2 regions of the Streptomyces sp. LaBMicrA B280 genome follow, and region 2 is predicted to be linked to the other one. Evidence: predicted binding sites of a transcription regulator. Region 2 holds the regulator's gene; the other holds the start of a gene.
What was found. Region 2 encodes HrcA, which represses chaperone genes, less so after heat shock. Its sites were predicted from a motif close to TTNGCACTCNGNNNNNCNGAGTGCNAA; they were not measured.
Positions count from the first base shown of each region.

Region 1 (4,513 bases), on a different contig from region 2:
GAGCTGGTCGGCATCGAGGGCAACTACGACGATGTGAACCGCTTTTGCTCCGAGCTGATCGGCGACCCGGCCGGCGAGGGCTGGGGCTTCGTCAACGTGAATCTGCGGCCGTACTACGCCGAGGGCTCCAAGACCCTGGCGTACGAGATCTGCGAGCAGCTCGGCTGGCAGCTGCCGGACCAGATCGTGGTCCCGATCGCCTCCGGCTCCCAGCTCACCAAGATCGACAAGGGGCTCCGGGAGCTGATCGAGCTGGGGTTGGTCGAGGACCGGCCGTACAAGATCTTCGGCGCCCAGGCCGAGGGCTGCTCGCCGGTGTCGACGGCCTACAAGGCGGGCCACGACGTGGTCCGGCCCCAGAAGCCGGACACCATCGCCAAGTCCCTCGCCATCGGCAACCCGGCCGACGGCCCCTACGTCCTGGACATCGCCCGGCGCACCGGCGGCGCGGTGGAGGACGTGACGGACGAGCAGGTGGTGGCCGCGATCAAGCTGCTGGCCCGCACCGAGGGCATCTTCGCCGAGACGGCGGGCGGCGTGACCGTCGGCGTCACGCGGAAGCTGATCGAGAGCGGGGCGCTCGACCCGGCGAAGACCACCGTCGTCCTCAACACCGGCGACGGTTTGAAGACCCTCGACGCGGTGGCCGGCACCGGCCTGACCGCCACCATCCGCCCGAACCTGGACTCCTTCCGAGAGGCTGGCCTCGCATGAGCGTGACCGTTCGCATCCCCACCATCCTGCGCACCTACACCGGCGGACAGGCCGAGGTCGCCGCCGAGGGCACCACCCTCGGCGAGGTCATCGAGGACCTGGAGAAGAACCACACCGGCATCGCCGCCCGCGTTCTGGACGACCAGGGCAAGCTGCGCCGGTTCGTGAACGTCTACGTCAATGACGACGACGTCCGTTTCGAGCAGGGCCTTCAGACCTCCACCCCGGACGGCGCGGGGGTCTCCATCATCCCGGCGGTGGCCGGCGGCTGCTGACCGGATGATCGATCATTACCTTAGGTAATGACGGTCACCAAAAGTGCATCGGATTGCCCTCTCCGTGAGAGAAGCGGAGGGGGCAATTCTGCGTGATTGAGCGCGGTACAGTTGGGGAACGCGCCCTCCGGTGATCGAGGGTAAGCCCTCGATTCTCTTCCGCGGGCCCGATAAGAAGTAGCCAAAATGCACGGGCTTTCCGCGGCTTTTGTGTCTTTTACGGGGCCCGACTTGCCCTGCATTCGGATGAATTCTCCCCACATTCCGGATCGTTCGCGTCCAGAATTCTCGTCCAATTGACCTGTTGCAGACGGCAGTTGGACAGATACATTCAGCCGCGGTCGACGCGTTCCGGCGCACGCCCCCGACACATCGGGGGGCGAGGTCTGACCCGGGTCCGCGAAGTGCGGATCTGTGCAAGGGCCAGTAATAGGGGAGTTAGGCATGGCTCAGGGCACCGTCAAGTGGTTCAACGCGGAGAAGGGGTACGGCTTCATCGCGGTCGACGGTGGTGCGGACGTCTTCGTCCATTACAGCGCCATTCAGATGGACGGCTACCGCACCCTGGAGGAGGGCCAGCGAGTCGAGTTCGAGATCTCGCAGGGCCAGAAGGGTCCGCAGGCCGACATGGTTCGCGTCGCCGTCTGAACGTTTCTCCACCGAAGGGCCCGCACCTCGCACAGGGTGCGGGCCCTTCGGCGTGCCCGGGTCCGGGCCCCGCGCGTGTTCGCCTCCGGCTGACCCGGCCGCCGAGGTGGCCCGAGGAGGGCCAAGGCGCTTGCACTCGACCATGCCGAGTGCTAATCATTGCGTTAGCACTCTGAAGGTGAGAGTGACAACGAAGGACCGGGTCGGTGAGGTCCGCAGGCCATGTGGGGCAAGGAACCACAGGCCGGCGAACCGTCCGTCGCGGGCGCGGGCGCGGTCCGAAGGAATCACCCCCAGTCCTGGAGGGACCACTTCACATGGCCAAGATCATCGCGTTCGACGAGGAGGCGCGGCGCGGCCTCGAGCGCGGCATGAACCAGCTCGCGGACGCCGTCAAGGTGACGCTCGGCCCCAAGGGTCGCAACGTCGTCCTCGAGAAGAAGTGGGGCGCCCCCACGATCACCAACGATGGTGTCTCCATCGCCAAGGAGATCGAGCTCGAGGACCCGTACGAGAAGATCGGCGCCGAGCTGGTCAAGGAAGTCGCCAAGAAGACGGACGACGTCGCCGGTGACGGTACGACCACCGCGACCGTGCTCGCCCAGGCCCTGGTCAAGGAAGGCCTGCGCAACGTCGCCGCCGGTGCCAACCCGATGGCCCTGAAGCGCGGTATCGAGAAGGCCGTCGAGGCCGTCTCCGCCGCCCTGCTGGAGCAGGCGAAGGACGTCGAGACCAAGGAGCAGATCGCCTCCACCGCGTCCATCTCCGCCGCCGACACCCAGATCGGCGAGCTGATCGCCGAGGCGATGGACAAGGTCGGCAAGGAAGGCGTCATCACCGTCGAGGAGAGCAACACCTTCGGTCTGGAGCTCGAGCTCACCGAGGGCATGCGCTTCGACAAGGGCTACATCTCCGCCTACTTCGCCACCGACATGGAGCGCATGGAGGCGTCGCTCGAGGACCCGTACATCCTCATCGCGAACTCCAAGATCGGCTCCGTCAAGGACCTGCTCCCGCTCCTGGAGAAGGTCATGCAGTCGGGCAAGCCGCTGCTGATCATCGCCGAGGACGTCGAGGGCGAGGCCCTGTCGACCCTGGTCGTCAACAAGATCCGCGGCACCTTCAAGTCCGTCGCCGTCAAGGCCCCGGGCTTCGGCGACCGCCGCAAGGCCATGCTCGGCGACATCGCCATCCTCACGGGCGGCGAGGTCATCTCCGAGGAGGTCGGCCTCAAGCTGGAGAACGCGACCCTGGACCTCCTGGGCCGCGCCCGCAAGGTCGTCATCACCAAGGACGAGACCACCATCGTCGACGGTGCCGGCTCCTCCGACCAGGTCAACGGCCGGGTGAACCAGATCCGCGCCGAGATCGAGAACAGCGACTCGGACTACGACCGCGAGAAGCTCCAGGAGCGCCTGGCCAAGCTCGCGGGCGGCGTCGCGGTCATCAAGGCCGGTGCCGCCACCGAGGTGGAGCTCAAGGAGCGCAAGCACCGCATCGAGGACGCCGTGCGCAACGCCAAGGCGGCCGTCGAGGAGGGCATCGTCGCCGGTGGTGGCGTGGCCCTGCTCCAGGCCTCCCAGGTCTTCGAGAAGCTGGAGCTCGAGGGTGACGAGGCGACCGGCGCCAACGCCGTGCGCATCGCCCTGGAGGCCCCGCTGAAGCAGATCGCCGTCAACGCCGGCCTCGAGGGCGGTGTCGTGGTGGAGAAGGTGCGCAACCTGACCCCGGGCCACGGCCTGAACGCCGCGACCGGCGAGTACGTCGACCTGGTCGCCGAGGGCATCATCGACCCGGCGAAGGTGACCCGTTCCGCGCTGCAGAACGCCGCCTCCATCGCCGCGCTGTTCCTCACCACCGAGGCCGTCATCGCCGACAAGCCGGAGAAGGCCGCCGCGGCCGCTCCGGGCGGCATGCCGGGCGGTGACATGGACTTCTGATCGGCCTCTGGTTGATCAACGTCCTTACCGAGGGCGGTACTTCCTGTCTGGGACAGGGGGTGCCGCCCTCGGGCTTTTCCCGGGCTTTCGCCCCGCCCGGGCGTGTCCGGCGTCACAGACGACCGCTTCCGGGTCCGGGAATGCTGACCTCTGTACAGCGGCTTACTTAAGCAGCTACAACAATGCGCATTCACATACCGCTCGGTTAGCAGCCTTCTGAGGAGCCCCCACGTGACCGTCGACACGCCGCCCGCCCCCCGCGCGGCCCAGGTACTCTCCCGGCCCATCACGCTCAACGGCCTCACCGTCCCCAACCGGATCGCGATGGCGCCGATGACCCGGATGTTCTCCCCGGGCGGCATCCCCGGCGAGAACGTGCGCTCGTACTACGCCCGCCGCGCCGCCGCGGGCGTCGGCCTGATCGTCACCGAGGGCACCTACGTCGGCCATGACTCGGCCGGTCAGAGCGACCGGGTGCCGCGGTTCCACGGCGAGGAGCAGCTGGCGGGCTGGGCGAAGGTCGCCGAGGACGTGCACGCGGCGGGCGGCACCATCGTGCCGCAGCTGTGGCACATCGGCATGGTCCGCAAGGACGGCGACGCCCCCTTCCCGGCTGCCCCCGCGATGGGCCCCTCCGGCCTGGTCACCGCGGGCGCCGAGCCCACCGGCAGGGCCATGACCCAGCAGGACCTGGACGACGTCATCGCCGCGTTCGCCCAGGCGGCCGCGGACGCCGAGCGCATCGGCTTCGACGGCGTGGAGCTCCACGGCGCCCACGGCTACCTCCTCGACCAGTTCCTGTGGGAGGGCACCAACCGCCGCACCGACGCCTACGGCGGCGACCCGGTGGCCCGCACCCGGTTCGCCGCGGAGATCGTCGCCGCGGTCCGCGAGCGGGTCTCGGCCACCTTCCCCGTGCTCTTCCGCTACTCGCAG
Region 1 covers NZ_JBMJCT010000011.1:356,824-361,336, reverse strand. The annotation lists gene thrC (threonine synthase) at 1-714, shown strand, start outside; gene ACLF5H_RS11895 (MoaD/ThiS family protein) at 711-989, shown strand; gene ACLF5H_RS11890 (cold-shock protein) at 1,434-1,637, shown strand; gene groL (chaperonin GroEL) at 1,955-3,577, shown strand; gene ACLF5H_RS11880 (NADH:flavin oxidoreductase) at 3,809-4,513, shown strand, end outside.
Region 1: groL (chaperonin GroEL) is a predicted target of HrcA. The motif match lies at 1,767-1,793, and genes of this name have one in related genera.

Region 2 (4,513 bases):
TCGGGGGTGGCGAGGAAGGCGGTGCCCAGCTGGGCCGCGCGCGCCCCCGCCGCGAGGACCGCCGCGATCTGGGCGCCGCGCATGATCCCGCCCGCGGCGACGACGGGAATGTGCACCGCCTCACGGATCTGTGCGATCAGGGACAGCAGGCCGAGGCCGGTGCCGTCGTTCTCCGGGACGTCCCGGTGCGTGCCCTGGTGGCCGCCCGCCTCCACGCCCTGGGCGATCACCGCGTCCGCCCCGGCCCGCTCCACCGCGACGGCCTCCTCGGCGGTGGTGGCGGTGACCAGCGTGAACGTCCCGGCCCGCCGCAGCCGCTGAAGCGCCTCCCGGCTCGGCACCCCGAAGTGGAAGGAGACCACCGGCACCGGATCGTCCAGGAGCACCGCGAGCTTGGCGTCGAAGCCGTCGTCGCGGCCGCTGTCCGGATCGCCCAGCTCGGTCTCGTACCAGGCGGCCTCGCCCGCGAGCTGATGGGCGTAGACCTCGACCGCGCCGCTCTCCGCATACTCGGGCTGCGGCATGAACACATTCACGCCGAAGGGCCGGTCGGTGAGGCTCCGCAGCCGCTTGATCTCCTGGTACACGCCGTCGGCCGTCTTGTACCCGGCGGCCAGGAACCCGAGCCCACCGGCCTCGGACACGGCGGCGGCGAGCTCCGGGCCGGAGACGCCGCCCGCCATGGGGGCCTGCACGATCGGGTGAGGGAGAAGATCGGTCAGTGCGGAGGACATGACCGCATGGTGTCACGTCCCCCGAACAAGTCCGAATCGGGTGTCACGATCGGCATATTCCCCTACGCGCCCGGTCAGAGGCGGTGACGGCCACCGGTCGAAGGCGTCGACGGCCTCCGGTCGGAGGCCGTCGCGACACCCGTCGCGGCCGGCGGTCAGCGCCCGTTGAACGCGTCCTTCAGCCGCGAGAACAGCCCCTGCTGGCCCGGCTGGAACTGCCCCTGCGGACGCTCCTCGCCGCGCAGCTTGGACAGCTCGCGCAGCAGCCGCTCCTGCTCGGCGTCGAGCTTCGTCGGCGTCTGCACCTCGACATGCACGATCAGATCGCCCCGGCCGCCGCCCCGCAGATGCGTGACACCGCGGCCGTGCAGCGGGATCGACTGCCCGGACTGCGTGCCGGGCCGGATGTCGATCTCCTCCAGGCCGTCCAGCGTCTCCAGCGGCACCTTGGTGCCGAGGGCCGCCGCGGTCATCGGGATGGTGACCGTGCAGTGCAGATCGTCGCCGCGGCGCTGGAACCGCGCGTGCGGCAGCTCGTGGATCTCGACGTACAGGTCACCGGCCGGACCGCCGCCGGGGCCGACCTCGCCCTCGCCTGCCAGCTGGATCCGGGTGCCGTTGTCGACACCGGCCGGGATCTTCACGGTCAGCGTGCGCCGCGAGCGGACCCGGCCGTCACCGGCGCACTCCGGGCAGGGCGTGGGGACCACGGTCCCGAAGCCCTGGCACTGGGGGCACGGCCGCGAGGTCATGACCTGGCCCAGGAAGGACCGGGTGACCTGCGAGACCTCACCGCGGCCGCGGCACATGTCACAGGTCTGCGCCGAGGTGCCCGGCGCCGCGCCCTCGCCGTTGCAGGTGTTGCAGACGATCGCGGTGTCCACCTGGATCTCCTTGGTCGTCCCGAAGGCCGCCTCGTCCAGTTCCACCTCGATCCGGATCATCGCGTCCTGGCCGCGCCGGGTGCGCGAGCGCGGCCCGCGCTGCGACGCCGTGCCGAAGAACGCGTCCATGATGTCGGAGAAGTTGCCGAAGCCACCGGCCCCGAAGCCGCCCGCGCCGGCGCCGCCGGACTGCGAGAGGGGGTCCCCGCCGAGGTCGTAGACCTGCTTCTTCTGCGGATCCGACAGCACCTCGTAAGCGGCGTTGATCTCCTTGAACCGCTCCTGGGTCTTCGGATCCGGGTTGACGTCCGGGTGCAGCTCGCGCGCGAGCCGACGGAACGCCTTCTTGATCTCATCCTGCGACGCGTCGCGGCGCACGCCGAGAACGGCGTAGTAGTCCGTGGCCACTTACGACTCCGCCAGGATCTGTCCGACGTACCGTGCCACTGCGCGTACCGCTCCCATCGTTCCCGGGTAGTCCATGCGGGTCGGTCCGACCACGCCGAGCTTGGCAACCGCCTCGCCGCCCGAACCGTAGCCCACCGACACCACGGAGGTGGAGTTGAGTCCCTCATGGGCGATCTCGTGCCCGATGCGCACGGTCATGCCCGGATCCTTCGCCTCGCCGAGGAGCTTGAGGAGCACGACCTGCTCCTCAAGGGCCTCCAGGACGGGCCGGATCGTGAGGGGAAAATCATGTCCGAAGCGGGTGAGATTGGCGGTGCCGCCGATCATCAACCGCTCCTCGTTCTCCTCGACCAGTGTCTCCAGAAGGGTGGAGAGCACTGTGGAGACCGTACCGCGATCCTCGTGTTCGAAGGCGTCCGGCAGGTCCTCGACCAGCTGCGGCACATCCGCGAACCGCCGTCCCGCGACCCGGCTGTTGAGCCGCGCGCGCAGATCCGCGAGGGATGCCTCACCGAACGGCGCCGGGCAGTCGACCATCCGCTGCTCGACCCGGCCGGTGTCCGTGATCAGCACGAGCATCACGCGCGCCGGGGCGAGCGCGAGCAGTTCCACGTGCCGCACGGTGGACCGGGTCAGGGACGGGTACTGCACGACGGCGACCTGCCGGGTCAGCTGCGCGAGCAGCCGCACCGTGCGCGCCACGACGTCGTCCAGGTCGACGGCGCCGTCCAGGAAGTTCTGGATCGCGCGGCGCTCGGGCGCGGTCATCGGCTTGACGCCCGCGAGCTTGTCGACGAACAGCCGGTAGCCCTTGTCGGTGGGGATGCGCCCGGCGCTGGTGTGCGGCTGCGCGATGTACCCCTCGTCCTCCAGGGCCGACATGTCATTGCGGACGGTCGCCGGGGACACGCCGAGGTTGTGCCGCTCGGTCAGGGCCTTGGAGCCGACCGGCTCCTCGGTGCCGACATAGTCCTGGACGATGGCGCGCAGCACCTGAAGTCTGCGTTCACTCAGCATCGGCGCGCACCTCCAGCACGTCGTCCCCTCACTCGCGCGGTCGTCCCTCGGATGTCCGTCTTGGCACTCTTCGCATGCGAGTGCCAGCGTTCCCCGGTCAGTGTACGGCCGTGGGGTACGCATCGGGCAAGGTCGGTGCCCGCGCGACCCCGGCCCCGGTTAGCGTCGCGGTATGACGGTGACTTGGGAAGAGCACGGATGGGAGCGGATCACCGCCGGGGTGGGGCGGTGCCGGCTGCCGGGCTGGGACTGCACGGCGGGGCTGGTCCTGGGCGCGGGCAGGGCGCTGATGGTGGACGCCGGGTCGAGCCTGGCGGAGGGGGCCCGGCTGCGGTCCTCGGCCGAGGCGCTCGCCGGTGGACGTGTGACCCATCTCGCGCTGACCCATGTCCATTTCGACCATGTCTTCGGGGCACCGGCCTTCGCGGGGGCCGCGGTGTACGCGGCGGTGGGGGCGGACGGGGTGTTCCGCCGCGGCCGGGACGAGCTGCGGCACGACGCCGTCCACCACGGGCTCCCGGCGGACGAGGCCGAGGAGGCGGCGCTGGCGCTGGTGCCGCCCCGGCAGCTGGTCTCCGGGGAGCGGACCCTGGACCTGGGCGGCGGCCGCCAGGCGCTGCTGGCCAACGTGGGCCCCGGGCACACCGCCCATGACCTGGTGATCCTGGTGCCGGGCGAGCCGGAGGTGGTGTTCTGCGGGGACCTGGTGGAGGAGTCCGGCGAGCCCCAGGCGGGCCCGGACGCCGTACCGTCGCGCTGGCCGGACGCGCTGGACCGGCTGCTGGCGCTGGGCGGCGAGGACGCGCTGTACGTGCCCGGTCACGGCGCGGTGGTCGACGCGGCCTTCGTACGACGCCAACGGGACGCGCTGGCCGCGCGGTTCGGCGTGTCGTAGGCACGCGCCCGCCGCTTCTCCTATCGTCATCCGAATGCGCCCACCCGTCTCCCACCACCGCCCTTCCAACGAGGGCCCTTCGGGCCCGCGCTCCCGCCAGTACTCCGCCGACCTGACCCCTCCCTGGAAGAAGCCCCGGCCGGTGCCCGAGGTACCCGCCGCCCCGGGTCTGGTCGTGGAGGAGCCCGGCACCGGGTTCTGCGGGGCGGTGATCCGCTGCGAGGCGGGCACGGTGACGCTGGAGGACCGCTTCGGCAAGCACCGGGTGTTCCCGCTGGAGCCGCGCGGCTTCCTGCTGGAGGGCCGGGCGGTGACCCTCGTACGGCCTTCCACAGAACCGGCGCGCCCCACCCGCACCGCCTCCGGTTCCGTCGCCGTCCCCGCTGCCCGCGCCCGTGTGGCCCGGGCCGGCCGCATCTATGTGGAGGGCCGGCACGACGCCGAGCTGGTCGAGAAGGTCTGGGGCGACGACCTGCGCGTCGAGGGTGTGGTCGTGGAGTACCTGGAGGGCGTGGACCACCTCCCCTCGATCGTCACCGACTTCGGCCCGGGCCCCGACGCCCGCCTCGGCGTCC
Region 2 covers NZ_JBMJCT010000005.1:181,396-185,908, forward strand. The annotation lists gene ACLF5H_RS05370 (nitronate monooxygenase) at 1-734, opposite strand, end outside; gene dnaJ (molecular chaperone DnaJ) at 890-2,026, opposite strand; gene hrcA (heat-inducible transcriptional repressor HrcA) at 2,027-3,043, opposite strand; gene ACLF5H_RS05385 (MBL fold metallo-hydrolase) at 3,216-3,938, shown strand; gene ACLF5H_RS05390 (DUF3097 domain-containing protein) at 3,973-4,513, shown strand, end outside.